DNA from 3 places in the Rossellomorea sp. DA94 genome. Region 1 is predicted to be linked to each of the others. Evidence: riboswitches for the same ligand, from Rfam matches in the RefSeq annotation. Region 1 holds a riboswitch; each other region holds the start of a gene.

Evidence for each region. A riboswitch is a leader RNA that binds a small molecule or an ion and turns the genes downstream of it on or off. The one in region 1 is predicted to bind S-adenosylmethionine.
Region 2: another riboswitch for S-adenosylmethionine. It lies ahead of P8596_RS22995 (sugar ABC transporter substrate-binding protein); the one in region 1 lies ahead of P8596_RS11800 (Fur-regulated basic protein FbpA).
Region 3: another riboswitch for S-adenosylmethionine. It lies ahead of P8596_RS21115 (O-acetylhomoserine aminocarboxypropyltransferase/cysteine synthase family protein); the one in region 1 lies ahead of P8596_RS11800 (Fur-regulated basic protein FbpA).

Annotation. Positions count from the first base shown of each region.
Region 1 is NZ_CP122397.1:2,284,335-2,289,344, reverse strand. Features, by position in the region: gene P8596_RS11810 (nucleotidyltransferase domain-containing protein) at 1-747, opposite strand, end outside; gene P8596_RS11805 (protoporphyrinogen oxidase) at 919-2,307, opposite strand; SAM riboswitch class I at 2,513-2,620, shown strand; gene P8596_RS11800 (Fur-regulated basic protein FbpA) at 2,728-2,943, shown strand; gene spoIIP (stage II sporulation protein P) at 3,018-4,184, opposite strand; gene P8596_RS11790 (flavin monoamine oxidase family protein) at 4,357-5,010, opposite strand, start outside.
Region 2 is NZ_CP122397.1:4,460,385-4,465,394, forward strand. Features, by position in the region: gene P8596_RS22990 (sugar ABC transporter ATP-binding protein) at 1-1,298, opposite strand, end outside; gene P8596_RS22995 (sugar ABC transporter substrate-binding protein) at 1,315-2,391, opposite strand; SAM riboswitch class I at 2,488-2,595, opposite strand; gene P8596_RS23000 (CTP synthase) at 2,763-4,367, opposite strand; gene rpoE (DNA-directed RNA polymerase subunit delta) at 4,821-5,010, opposite strand, start outside.
Region 3 is NZ_CP122397.1:4,064,007-4,069,016, reverse strand. Features, by position in the region: gene P8596_RS21135 (hypothetical protein) at 1-316, shown strand, start outside; gene P8596_RS21130 (peroxiredoxin family protein) at 309-890, shown strand; gene P8596_RS21125 (DUF302 domain-containing protein) at 974-1,354, shown strand; gene P8596_RS21120 (trans-sulfuration enzyme family protein) at 1,482-2,621, shown strand; SAM riboswitch class I at 2,710-2,828, shown strand; gene P8596_RS21115 (O-acetylhomoserine aminocarboxypropyltransferase/cysteine synthase family protein) at 3,114-4,409, shown strand; gene metX (homoserine O-acetyltransferase MetX) at 4,473-5,010, shown strand, end outside.

The sequences.
Region 1 (5,010 bases):
GGCTGAATCAAATCCTTTCAACCCTGAACGGATGTTCATCGCTTCCCTTATCAGGCTATGCCACTCTTCAGGAAGCTCCTGCAATCCATACTGGCCGGCATCCTGCTTGGAAATGATGGACGCTTCTTTCAATGTGTAATATTGACGAAGAATACCAAGGACCGACCACTCTATTTCAGCATCAATCATAGTGGTGGGATAATGCTTTACCTCATATAGAGATTCTTCGAAGGAATGAAGTCTTCCAGCCCAATACGTATTCATATTTTGAAGGACATATTGGTACAATTCCTCTGCGGATGGTCCTGAAAAAGATGAGGAAATTTCAGGTCCTACAACTCTAATCTCGTTATGCTTCACTAAATACCATGTGATAGGGTTAAAGTTGAAATATTCCCCAAATTTCAATTCACCATTGTTATAGTATGCGTACATTTCGGTATCCTCTTCACAGCTTGGACCCATCCTCCCGAAATCTTCTTTCAAAATATATACCCCGTCCATTTCCGGCTTTTGAAACGTCTGCTGTAGTGTTGTATGAATACGATTAAGAGCGTCGTAATCTTCTGTGGTTAGTCTGCGGTTGGTGACCGTAATAAAATCAATGTCACTGGAATCACTCACAAATGCACCGAGGGCAACGGACCCATGTAAATACAATCCTTCGAGTGTTCCCGGTAAATAAGTATTCAATAGTCTAATATATTCCTCCAGCACGCTGTTTACGATTCTTGGTACGTTTGCCATGTGATGTATTCCCCCAATGAATGATTTTGTGGAAGGCTCTAGCATCTACATTCCTCAATAACCAATTATTTCAAATAATGGAAGGTCATTCAATAGATATTTTCATTTTGGTGTTAACTATATTGATTTTTCAACATGAAAAGAAGCTTGACCCCTCTGAGGTCAAGCTCCTTACACGATGTCTTCTATTATCGATTCTGCTATTTTCTTTCCGTTCTGAATACAGGCGCCTATCCCCACGCCGTAGTAGGAGGCTCCGGCCAGTTTCACTCTTGGCATTTCAGTTGTGATCACCTTCTCCAAAGCCTGCACGGCCTGATTATGCGAAAGATGATAATTCGGCATTAAATCTTTCCAATTGGTCACTTCCACTGAAATGGGATCCGCATTGATTCCGACGCTCTCCTTAATATCATCCAGTGCCACTTTTGTCAGTTCGTCCTCTTCTAAATGCTTTAACTGCCCGTAATGAGCATTCGAGCTCTTATAAAAAAGTCTTACCAGAAGATTATGGTTTCGAGATGTGTGTTTCCATTTACGGCTCGTCCATGTACATGCATCGCACTTCACTTCGCTGCCTTTAGAAACAATAAACCCTGTACCATCAGCCGGGAGCTCCTCGTCAGGAACATTGAAACCCAGGTAGATGGAGATCAAGGAAGAGTTCCTTAAGGTATTAAAATCTTCATTTAATGTTGCACGATTTAAAATCTGTTGAGTCACATCATGAGGTGTCGCAAAAATGACAGCATCTGCTTGAATGCTTTCATGTCCTTTTAACGTGAGCTCATATTTGTCAGCACACATTTGGAGATTTGTTGTCGCTGTTCCTTTTAGAATCGTCGCATCACCGCACTCTTCTTCCAGACGGTGGATAATGGTGGATAATCCATGCCTAAAGGAAATGAACTTTTTATTGGAAGATCCCTTGAATTTCTGCTTGTTCGCAGATAATCCTTGGATGATGCTCCCATACTCATTTTTATAATCCAGGAGATATGGAAGAGTCGAGGCCATGGTCAGCTTATACAGGTTCCCTGAATAAACCCCTGATAATACAGGTGCGATCTGATTCTCCACTAGTTCTTTCCCGAGGAATGCTTCCAGAAATTCTCCGATGGAGCTTTCCTTCGTGAATACAGTATTTTTCGTCTCCAGGTCCAGAAGGGCCGCTTTCTTTCCGGCTTCAGAAATCAGAGTGCTTTCATTAAGTGCTTCTATGCTCATGGGAATACCGAAGATTGTGTCGGGAGGTATTCTATGCAGTTCACCATTTGTGTATATGTAAGATGTTCCTGTTTCGTTATATACCAGTTCGTTTTGAAGTTGAAGGTCATTGACCAATGGAAGCACTCCCCCATTACGGGCCACAATGGAATCTGCACCAGCTTCCATAATAAAGTCACCTTCCGTTATCGTCCTGATCTTACCACCGAGCTGTTGATCCCGTTCAATTAACACTAACTCAATATCCAGATTTTGTTCCCTGGATATTTTTTGCAGATTATAGAGAGCCGTTAAGCCTGTAATGCCCCCACCTACGATAACCACTTTCTTCATACTATCCACTCCATTAATTACGTGTATGTATACAGATTATCATGTTTTAGGCAGATTAGAAAAAGAAACTGTGTCTGAAAAAGGAATATGATATGTAATTAGAATAAGGAGTTCATTTTTTGATCCTGGTGTCACGTTTAATTCAAAGTTGACAACTAGGAATAGTTTGATATAACATATAATAGAATTCTGATAACCACATAGCCACTTATCCAGAGAGGTAGAGGGACTGGCCCGATGATACCTCAGCAACAGATTCTAATTTCTAGAACACTGTGCTAATTCCACAAGCATCAAGCTTGAAAGATAAGTTGAAGTTTTTTCCGTTAAAGCCTTCTTCTTATCTTACTAGGAAGTAGGCTTTTTTACATGAAAAAGTCTCTTTCTCTGTTTATTCATATTATAAGAGGAGTGATCATAATGGGAGAAAATCTCCAGGAAGCAATTAATAAAAGAAGAAATGAGTTAATTAACAAATTGATCGTCCATAACATTTTCAAAAAAGGAAATAAACAATTATTCGAGCTGACACTTAGAGAACTTGAGGATGAGTATCACTATATTCAGAAGGATTGCCATCCGCATAGTGATGTCGGCTCTATTCACTGGAAAAATTGCACGAAGTTAACCAGTTAGAAGCCTGGTTTATCTTTTCGGAAATGGCCAAACAATAAAATGACGCGGGCATATGGCTCACGTCATTTCAATAGTTATTGAGCGTTTACCTCAACTGCATCCTTCTTATAATAAGCTGCAAAGATTTCCGCAAATGCTTCGGTGGAATTATATAATTCCACTAAGTTATTTTCCACTCCGCCAAACTCAAGGAGCATCGCCCTTTCTGTTAGATCCTGATTGTAGACCCCATTTCCTTCTGCTTTTGTTTTAACGAAAACCCCCCTGCTGATTCCAGGGTACTTCTCTTCTAATTTAGCATTTAATTCTTTCGCGATTTTGAGATTCTTTTCAAAATTCTTATTTTCTTTCCCTACGATAAAAAATAGGCGTGCATAGTCCTTGCCATTGATCGTTTTGGTCGTAATATTTCGGGGTTGGGAGTCCCGGTGAATATCTATTAAATAGGTTAAATCGTCATCTTGTGCAAGGGCTTCTTGAACCAATCCCCTTGTCAGCTTATAGGATTCAAAATAGGTCCATGATTTGTTTTTCAATGCTTGGTTTACATCTGTCTTGTCTTGCACTGCCCCGATTCCTCGTGATTCGAGTTCCTGTTTCAATTTTGAACCAACCGCAATGACATTGACCTTTTCATTCGTACTGGCCGGATCTTTTGAATCGTTGTTTTTAATTAGAGGGCTAAAGGCTTCCCAGCTGTGGGAGTGATAAATGAACACAGACTTTTCTTCAATCTCCTGCACACCGTCACCTGAGTTATGATTGGCTTGATCGACTTGGTTCTGATCGATTTCCTGATCCTTCAGCTGGTCCTCCGTTGGAGCTGGCGACTCATTAGGTAAATTGGTAATGTCCGTCCCTTTACCGGCAACGGCTATATGCGTATGATAATTTTCTATTCCAGGGATTTCTCGTCCAAATAGACTCCTTGGGTCAAGCAGTGATACATTCGTCACGCTTTCCAACCAATCAAAGTCGGTATTCATGGCCTCTTTATTCTCGATGCGCAGACCTGTCATTTCCTGTGACAGAAGCATAAGGAATGTCTCTTTCGGTACAAGCTCTGATACCGAAGTATAGAAAAGGCTGTCCACCCTCAATTTAATGGCCGTCGACGAAATCAGCCATACCATGACATACATCATGATGATCCCTATCAATACTACCCGGATGACGGCTTTCATAGATACGAATACTAGCGGGACTAAGCTATTATTATTTCGAGACTTATACGACATCATCAGTACCCCTATATAAAGTATTTAATAGTTAACTTTATGCAGAGTGTCGATAGAGTAGAAGGTTTTTTCAGGATTCGGTCTGATTTCCTATAGGACAGGACACAAATGGAAAATCATTTTTCTAAAAACGACCTGAACGTAAACAAAACGCATGATGAGATGCGTCTTTGGTTTATCGCCCATTCACTTCATATGCAGCCCTTATACCGGATTCCACCGCACCTTCTATCCAACCATGAAAAGAGGACGTGTGTTCGCCTGCAAAATGGAGCCTGCCTTCGGGTGTACGGACATAATCCCCGATGTCAGCTGCCTGACCAGGTGTATATAGAGTAAAACATCCTGCCGAGAAAGGATTTCTGCTCCAATTATAAACAAAATAATTCAGTAGTTCTGTATAAACCCGATTTCCATAAACCCTGGAAAGATCCTTCAACACTTCTGAAATGATTGCTTCCTTCGATTTACTATTCCATAAGAGAGCGTTTTGACCCCAACTGTAGCTTGCCAGCATCACACTAGGTTTGTTGCTCCCTATGTCATGACTTGGCATATAAGTAAATCGGGTGGGAAGATCGGATACAATGTTTCCGTAATTCATTTCCTCCCAAAAACGACTTCTGAACTCGATACCGATTTTTACAGATGGAATATTGGTCACTTCACGGATCGCCTGCCATTTTTTGAAAGAAATCGAGTTATATGGGACGACATCAATAAATTGAAAAACGGTAAAAGGAACAGTGACAATCACATAGTCAGCTTGATACTCCCTATACGTCCCATCCAATGGGTTAACCGTTTGTACGTTGACAACTGAACTAGA
Region 2 (5,010 bases), 2.2 Mb from region 1:
CCCACATCCACCCCTTTGGTTGGTTCATCAAATAAGAATACCGAAGCCTCATCCGTGAGCCACTTTCCGATGGACACCTTCTGCTGATTTCCCCCACTTAAAAAGTTCGCCTGAACATTCTCATGGGCGGTCTTGATTCCAAGGGAGCGGATTTTTTCCTTAGCAAGCTTTCGCTCCTTCTTCTTATTGATCCATAACCCGTTGGATACTTTCTTCAAGGAAGGAAAGCTGAGATTGTGCTGAACCGATTCATGAATGAAGAGCCCCTCTTTCCGCCTCTCTTCGGGAACGAGTGCCAATCCATTTTGAACCGCGTCCTTGGGAGAGTGAATCTTGAGCTTTCTCCCTTTGAGGAAGAACTCTCCTCCTTCAAGGCGTGAGGTTCCGAATAAAGCTTTGGCAAGCTCCGTTTTTCCAGCTCCGACAAGGCCCGCCACCCCGACTATTTCTCCTTCTTTGACCGATAAGTGAATATCCTTCACTTTCCGACCATCGTCGAGCCCCTTCACCTCAAACAGTGTTTCACCCGCGACAAGGGAGCCCTTCTGGAAATCTGCCTGGAATGCCCCACCCAGCATGGCCTCTATGATTTCGTGGGAGTTCGTTTGATGTGTTTCATACGTTCCAACTGTCTCCCCGTCTCTCATCACTGTGATGCGGTCGGAAACTTGAAACACTTCAGGCAGCCGGTGGGAGATGAAGATGATCCCCACTCCCTCTTCTTTCAAATCGTCTATCACCTGGAATAACCTTTCTGTTTCTGAAGAACTAAGTGGTGCCGTCGGTTCATCCAGGATCAGTACTTTTGCTTTGTGGAGAAGGCTACGGGCAATAAGGACCAACTGCTTTTCAGCCAGACTTAACGAAGCGGCGGGCTGATGCAGGGGGATCGATTCGGCCCCGATCTTAATGAGTGCCGCCTCTGCTTCTTTTTTCAGCTTTTTTTGGGTGATGAAGAGGGAACCTTTTTGCGAGAAATGATCCAGGCAGATATTTTCCGCCACCGAGAGCTCGGGAACGATGGCGGTATCCACTTCCTGGTAGACACAGTGAATGCCGTTTTCCTTGGCTTCCTTCGGAGATTCATAGACTCTTTTTTCAGAGAGAAGAGTGATATCTCCGCTGTCCCCGACATAAGCTCCTGATAAAATTTTCATCAGGGTGCTTTTCCCTGCGCCGTTCGCTCCCAGCAGGGCATGAACTTCTCCCTCCCGGACATCGAATCTAGCATTTTTCAAGGCTTTCACGCCAGAAAAGCTCTTGTTGATACCCGACATAGTCAATAGTGGAGACGTCATCGATCCCAGCTCCTTTCTAGTTTGTGAACGAAGATTCGAGCTCTTTCAGCTCATCTGTATACCCCTGCTCACTCGCTCCCCATCCTTCAATATGCTCGTTCAATTGATCCGTTGTAATCGATTCTTTCGGTAAAGCAGTTTTTTCAATGAACACGGGGTCCAATTTCACTTTTTCAGGCGTTTCTTTCCCGTTCAGCTTTTGATAAAGGAAGCGGACCTGGACCCTGCCGATATCTTTCGGATCTACCGCTGCCGATGCCACCCATGGGCTGCCGTCTTTTTGAATGATCTGAAGATCCTCGTCACTCATGTCGATTCCGTATACTTTGATTTCATCTCTTCCTGCCGCTTCAATTGCCCGGACGGCCCCTTTCGCAAATTCATCCCACGCTGCCCAGACAGCATCGATGTCCCCTTTGTTTGGGTATTGTTTCAAGATCGCCTCCATCTGAGCCTGTGTATCAAGCGCTGTATTCTGACTCGCTGCTCCAAATGCCGCGACTTCTTTAATATCCGGATTCCCCTTTAAAAATTCTTCGTATGCCGCCTGACGTCTTTCCATGGGTGCAAAGCCTGCGACCCAAATTTTTACGATTTCACCTTTGCCGCCAAGCTCATCTGAAAGCTTCGTCAAGGTTTGTTCAGCCATTTGTTTGTCCCCCTGCTCGAGGACCGTCACTCCTTTTGATGCCACGTCCGCATCGAAGACGACAACCGGAATATTTTGGTCTTTCGCCTTTTCCACCCCTGATTGCAGTGCTTCTTTCGTTCCATGGTCGATCAGGATCCCATCAAACTTCTGGTTGATGGCCGCGTCCAGGTTAGAGGACATTTTGGCGAGATCGCCTTCCGAAGTGAACACTTGAACCTTCCCCCCGAACTTTTCCACCTGTTCCTTGACCCCTTCAATGTATTGAGCGGAAAATGTCCCGAGATTGATTTGCATGATAAGGGCGATTTTTTTATTGGCTAACGGATGATCGGAAGTCGCTTCCCCGCCGTCTGCTTCCGCCTCCTGTGATACCTTTGGCTGACAAGCCGCCAAACTGAAAAGTAGTGCGATTAATACGAGTAATGATGCCGCTTTTTTCATCTTTCTTTTCTCCTCCCGAGGGTATCCCCCTCTATTTTTTCAAATAAAAAAACCCCTTTTCCCAAGAGAAAAGAGGTTTATGTATAAATAAACGTGCTCTTATCACTCAGGAAATGCTTCCTGCAGGTCTTAGCACCTTTCCGTCATAAACGGTAGGTTGCCGGGCGTCATCGGGCCAGTCCCTCTGCCAACTCTTTATAAGAGAATATGAAATTTGGTTGTGTTCGCTTTTGCTATAATCGCTATATTAACGATATGTGGAAATATTGTCAATATTCTTTTTAAAAAAATTCTGTGGCGGGTCTCCGGAAATGATCACCCAACACTACAAAAAAGCCCTCCCAAACCGGGAGGGCTCTATCAATCAAATCTTATTTCTCACCATACGCAAGGGACGCTTCCACGAAGTCTCTGAATAGAGGCTGCGGGCGTGTCGGGCGTGATGTGAATTCCGGGTGGAATTGAGATGCGACGAACCATGGGTGGTCGCTCAGCTCGATGATTTCCACAAGGCGGCCATCCGGGCTTGTGCCTGAGAAGATGAATCCGGCTTTTTCCATTTGCTCACGGTAGTGATTGTTGAATTCGAAACGGTGACGGTGACGTTCGTATACGACTTCTCCATCGTAGGCTGCATAGGCTTTTGAACCTTTTGTCAGCTTACATGGATATAGTCCGAGACGAAGGGTCCCGCCAAGGTCTTCGATATCCTTTTGTTCCGGTAAAAGGTCGATGACCGGATATGGCGTTTCAGGATTCAGCTCAGCAGAGTGTGCTCCTTCAAGTCCAAGGACATTACGCGCATATTCAACGGATGCGAGCTGCATGCCAAGGCAGATTCCAAGGAAAGGAATCTTGTTTTCGCGTGCATATTGCGTCGCAGCGATCTTTCCTTCGACACCGCGGTCACCGAAGCCGCCTGGTACAAGGATTCCATCCACGTCAGCAAGCTTCTCTGCCACATTTTCGTTGTCGACAAGCTCAGAGTTCAACCATCTCACTTCAATATCGCTGTCGAAATGGTAACCTGCATGACGAAGGGCTTCCACTACAGAAATATAAGCATCCTGTAATTCAACATATTTCCCGACAAGGGCGATCCTTGTTTTGCGGGAAAGGTTTTTCACCCGGTCAACCAGTTCATTCCACTCGGTCATGTCTGCTTCATGGCAGTTCAGCTTCAAGTGCTGACACGTGATTTCATCAAGTTTTTGATCCTGAAGGGCAAGTGGTACAGAGTAAAGCGTATCTGCATCCATTGCTTCGATGACTGCATGTTTATCGATATCACAGAATAACGCGATCTTGTCTTTCATATCCTGGGTCATCGGCATTTCGGTACGCACGACGATGACATTTGGCTGAATACCGAGACTACGCAGCTCTTTTACACTGTGCTGGGTCGGTTTCGTCTTCATTTCACCCGCCGCTTTAATATATGGAATCAGCGTACAGTGAATATACATCACGTTGTCACGACCGACATCACTCTTGATCTGGCGGATCGCTTCAAGGAATGGAAGGGATTCGATATCCCCGACCGTTCCACCGATTTCCGTGATCACGACATCAGAATTCGTTTCGCGGCCGGCACGGTACACGCGTTCTTTGATTTCATTTGTGATATGCGGGATGACTTGTACAGTCCCGCCAAGATAATCCCCGCGGCGCTCTTTTTTCAGAACAGTAGAATAGATTTTACCCGTTGTCACAGAGCTGTATTTCGTCAGGTTGATGTCAACGAAACGCTCGTAGTGACCAAGGTCAAGATCCGTCTCGGCACCATCATCGGTTACGAATACTTCACCGTGCTGATAAGGACTCATCGTTCCCGGATCCACGTTGATGTATGGATCGAACTTCTGGATGGTGACGCTCACTCCACGGTTTTTCAATAGTCTTCCAAGGGACGCTGCTGTGATCCCTTTCCCTAGTGACGACACTACGCCGCCTGTTACGAAAATATACTTAGTCATGTATATGTCCCCCTTATAAAGTAAGTTTGGTTCAAAAAAAGTAGAGGGTGTCTCTTATGTAGTCATGTCATGAATTTATCTTGTTCAAAGAAGGACAAGTCCATTCTCCCAAAATAAAACCAAGTGCATAAACCAGCTAAAAGACAGCCTCTTATTATCAAGATACGTAAAGATGTAAGGGGTCTTAAAAGAATCGATCCTTCACACTTAAAACCTTGTCATGTCAAAGCATTCTTCTGTATAAAAACAAAAAACGCCCCGCTTACAATCTTGTAAGGGGAGCGTGATATACGTGATCTGTCCCTTTTTAGGGAGCCCAAATAAAATACTACCTTCCTAAGAGGTAGAAGTCAAGCATAGAATAAGGGATAGAATTTTCACTCATTTCACGCAAATCAAAAGGCCCCCGGAAGGCCCAAAAGCCTGGCGGGAGCCATACTGATTCGGGAGAGATTATTTCTCTTCCTCTTCTTCCAATTCGTCTTCTTCGTCTTCATCTTCATCGTCGACATCGTCGAATTCATCGATTTCGAGCTCTTCCTCGTCCTCATCAAGATCCAGATCCTCGTCTGCATCATCAACATCGACATCGTCGTCGTCATCCGTCAAATCATCATCGTCGTCTGCCTCATCAAGATCATCA
Region 3 (5,010 bases), 1.8 Mb from region 1:
TAGGACGTCTCACCTGGTCATTGCCTGGATGAGCACAGTCGTTTTCTTTGAACTTATCTTTCATTTGCTCCAATTTGATATTCTTGCAGGGGTATTTCAATTCATCATCAACGGTGCACTGATCTTATTTTTACTGAAAAAAGAAAATGATAGCGATACTTGGGCCATCCAATTGGTGATCGTTTTCACCCTTCTTCAACTGCTATTCCAATCCATTTATGGAGGCTTTATGTTTACCACTGTCACCTGGACGTATCTCATTGTGATGGTTTATCTTATCTTTTTCAACGGAAGGTGGAAAACGAACATTGAATAAACGAAATTTTGCTCTGGCGATCGTTGCCCTGCTGATCGGGATCTTCCTGGTGAATTTGTTTCAGGATCAACAGGAAAAAAAGGCAAAAGAAGAGGCTGACCAGTTGGCCAAAGAGTCCATGGATCTGACTGATGCCAAGCAGGGGCTCACGAAAGGGGATCGTGCACCGGACTTTACCTTGACCACTTTAGATGGTGAAGAAGTCAAGCTTTCCGACTATCAGGGAAAGAAAGTGATCCTGAATTTCTGGGCCACCTGGTGCCCGCCATGTAAAGCGGAAATGCCCCATATGGAACAGTATTACGAAAAAAACGCGAAAAAAGAAAATGTCGAAATCCTTGCCGTCAACTTGACCTCACAGGATGATGGGGAGAAGGCAGTCCAGCAATTTGTCGACGGTTACGAACTCACTTTCCCCATTCTCATGGATGAGAATGGGGATATCGGAGACGAGTACCGGGCATTCACGATCCCGACCACTTACATGATCGACACAAACGGCCTCATCCAGCACAAAATCGTCGGCCCCATGAACGAAGAAATGATGGGTAAAATGGTCGAAGGGATGAAATAATGAGAGGGACGGACCTCGATCAGGACGTTTCAATGCATACACTATGAGGTATAAATAACCATGACCCAAAAAGGAGGATCACTATGTTCCACTACACAAAAGAAGTTTCAATGAATGTGAAGGATGCCGTATCAGCAGTAGAGGCAGCCTTGAAAGAAGAAAGCTTCGGGGTTCTGTGGAATCTTGACCTGGCCGCAAAGCTTCAGGATAAAGGGCTGGATTTTAACGAAGAAGTCGTTGTCCTGGAAGTATGTAATCCCCACGAAGCGAAAAAGGTGCTGGAAGAAAGCATGCTCGTCAGCTATTTCCTGCCTTGTAAAGTGACGGTATATACAGAAAAGGGAACGACGAAAATCGGTATGGCAAAGCCGAGCAAGCTGATTGAAATGGTTGATAACGATGAATTGAAGCGGTTGGCGTTGGATATCGAAAATCGCCTGATCGGGTGTTTAGAAAACGTCTGACGAGGAGAACCTGTTGCATTAATGCGACGGGTTCTTTTTTTTGCCTCCCAACACCTCATACTCCTCACAATCTTCTGAATATGATACACTTTTAAAAATACATAGATTCAGGAAGGATGACAGTGAAATGAAATTCACCACCAAGGTCGTACATAGTCAGCTGAAAGGAACAGAGGAAATCCGTAGTAAGACAACACCGATCTACCAGACGTCTGCTTTTTCTTTTACGTCTCTGGAGGAGCTTGAGGGCTTCTATGAGGGGAAGTCTCCTTATCTTTATTCAAGGACGGGTAATCCCAACACGGATGAACTTGGGAAGATGGTGGCAGAACTTGAAGGAGCTCCTGCCGGTGTCGCCACGTCTTCCGGATTGTCGGCGATCCTGGTTGGTCTCCTTGCCATTGTTCAGGCAGGGGACCATATTGTTGCGGCGGAGGATTTATACGGAGGCACTTTCCATATGCTGAAAGAAGAGCTGAAATCATTCGGTATTTCGACCTCCTTTGTCGATTTCACGAGTGAGGAGGAAATCGAGGCAGCACTTACTCCCGACACCAAACTTCTCTACAGTGAGACGGTAACCAATCCATTTATGCGGGTAGAGGATATTTCAAGAATGGTAGCTCTTGCCGAAAAGCATAACCTGAAATCGATGATCGACAATACATTTGCTACTCCATTTCTGCGTCAGCCCTACCTTGAAGGGGTCGATCTGGTCGCTCACAGCGCTACGAAGTATATCGGCGGGCATAGCGATATCACAGCGGGAGTCGTAGTCGGAAATGAAGAACTTGTTCAAAAGGCAAGGGAAAAGGTCGTCAACATAGGTTCCAACTTAAGTCCTTTTGAAGCATGGCTCACATGCCGGGGGGCGAAAACATTGGCACTTCGGGTGGGGACCCAGGCTCAGAACGCGGGAACACTTGCAGATGAACTGCGCAGCAATGAGCAGGTGAAGAAGGTCTATTATCCAATTGATCTATCCGATAAAGGAAATGGCGCAATCGTCACCATCGAACTCGATGACAGCTGCAATATCAGCACATTCTTCAAATCCCTTGGGTGGATCAAGATCATCCCGTCCTTGGCCGGCGTGGAAACAACGGTTTCCTATCCGCTTGGAACCTCTCATCGTGCCCTTCCGAGAGAAGCGCAGGAAAAACTAGGCATCAACACCCATGTGGTGCGCATATCGTTAGGTATCGAGGATGGGGAAGATATCGTTTCTCAATTCAACGAGGCAATAGCAGCTTCTGTTAAAAAATAAAAAATTCTGAAAATGGTCTTGACGTTGAGGCTGGTTACCCTTTATAATTCATCTCAACGCATGAATTTTTCACATTGACAATTAAATGCTCTTATCCAGAGAGGTGGAGGGACTAGGCCCGATGAAACCCGGCAACCTTCATGTACGCACTATGCGTCACATGAAAAGGTGCTAATTCCTGCAGGCGATCTGCCTGAAAGATAAGAGGAGGACCCTATTCAATTAGACCCTCTTCTTAGGAAGAGGGTTTTTTATTTTATCCTCTTCTCGCTTCTTAGGCTTTTGCATGGGGGTTCAGCAGGAGAATGTTTGGATGATTTCACCTGCTGATATTCTGTGAAAAATCAGCAGGTGAAATCATCCCGAAAATCAGCAGCTGAAATTCTTCACAAATTCAGCTGCTAAAAAAAACCATCCAATTCAGCAGCTGAACCCAACCAACCAACCATCCACATCAATCCAAAAACTAAAAAACTCTAGGAGGAATTCCAAATGACCAAATCATTCGATTTCGACACACTTCTTCTTCACGGCGGCCAGGAGCCGGACCCAACTACAGGCTCAAGGGCGGTACCCATCTATCAAACGACATCCTACGTGTTCGACAACAGCGATCACGCCGCAAAGCTATTCGCCCTTGAAGAACCGGGAAACATCTACACCCGTATCATGAACCCGACCGTTGACGTCCTTGAGAAGCGCCTCGCCCTTTTAGAAGGGGGAATCGGAGCCCTGGGTGTATCATCCGGGATGGCCGCCATTTCTCTTTCCATCCTGAATATAGCCGGTGCAGGGGATGAGATCGTGGCAGCCACCAATCTGTACGGTGGAACGTACAATTTATTCTCTACGACTCTTCCGAAATACGGAATCAAGGTTCATTTCGTCGATCCGACTGATCCGGAAAACTTCCGAAAGGCGATTACGCCGAAAACAAAAGCGGTATTCGCAGAGACGATCGGAAATCCGAGCCTGCACGTCCTGGACATCGAGTCGGTGGCGAAAGTGGCCCATGACCATCATATCCCACTCATCATCGATAACACATTTGCCACACCATATGTGTGTAAGCCGATTGAGTGGGGAGCGGACATCGTCATTCACTCTGCAACGAAGTGGATCGGCGGCCACGGTACGGCCATCGGGGGAGTCGTCATCGACGGTGGGAAGTTTGATTGGAATCATGAAAAATTCCCTGGATTCACAGAAGAGGACAGAAGCTATAATGGACTTCGCTACGCACAGGATGTAGGGGCGGCCGCATTCATCACAAAATTAAGGGTGCAGCTGCTTCGGGATCTCGGGGCGTGCTTAAGTCCGCAGAACGCATTTCTGCTATTGCAGGGACTGGAAACCCTCCATCTCCGCATCGAACGTCACACGGAGAATGCCTTGAAGATTGCGGAACACTTAAATCAGCACAGCGGAGTTGCCTGGGTTTCTTATCCGGGTCTGCCGCAGCATCCGTCCTACGCTCTTGCTCAAAAATATTTGAAAAATGGAGCAGGTTCCATCGTCGTCTTTGGAATCAAAGGGGGCAGGGACTCAGGACGTAAAGTCGTCGACAACATTTCCCTCTGGTCCCATGTTGCCAATGTAGGGGATGCGAAGTCATTGATCATCCATCCAGCGTCCACGACGCATCAGCAATTGAACGATGAGGAAATCCGGGCCACAGGCGTAACCGAGGACCTTGTAAGACTTTCCGTCGGATTGGAATCTGCGAAGGATTTGATCGAGGATCTGGATCATGCGATTGAGGTGGCGTTGGAAACGTCCCGGGTATAAAAGGAACTGATTTCACCGGGGTGCCGCGGCGTCCCGAACAACATAAAAAAAGGAGGTGGAGGAATGGAGAATTCATACTCATACGAAGTAAGCTCCATTACCATCCCATCCCTCACATTAGAGTCAGGCACCACATTGCACAATGTAAATCTGGCCTATGAACGGACCGGCAATAAAGAAGGCCCTGTCATCCTCGTTTGCCATGCCCTCACCGGAACCCATATTGTGAAAGGGACAAGAGAGGACCGGGGCTGGTGGGATGGACTGATCGGACCAGGATCCTACATTGATACCGATCTATACAATGTGATTGCTTTCAATGTGTTAGGGGGATGTGAAGGCAGTACGGGACCGACGTCCACGGATCCTGAAACCGGAAAACGTTACGGACCGAATTTTCCCCACATTACCATACGGGACATGGTCCACGCTCAATATGAAGCACTCCAACAGTTGTCCGTCGACCACATCGAAGCAGTGATCGGCGGGTCGCTTGGTGGAATGCAGGCATTGGAGTGGGGAGCCCTGTACCCGGCATATATCCATAAGGTATTCGCCCTCGCCGTCTCACCGGCATTGAATGATTACGGTCTCGCCTTCA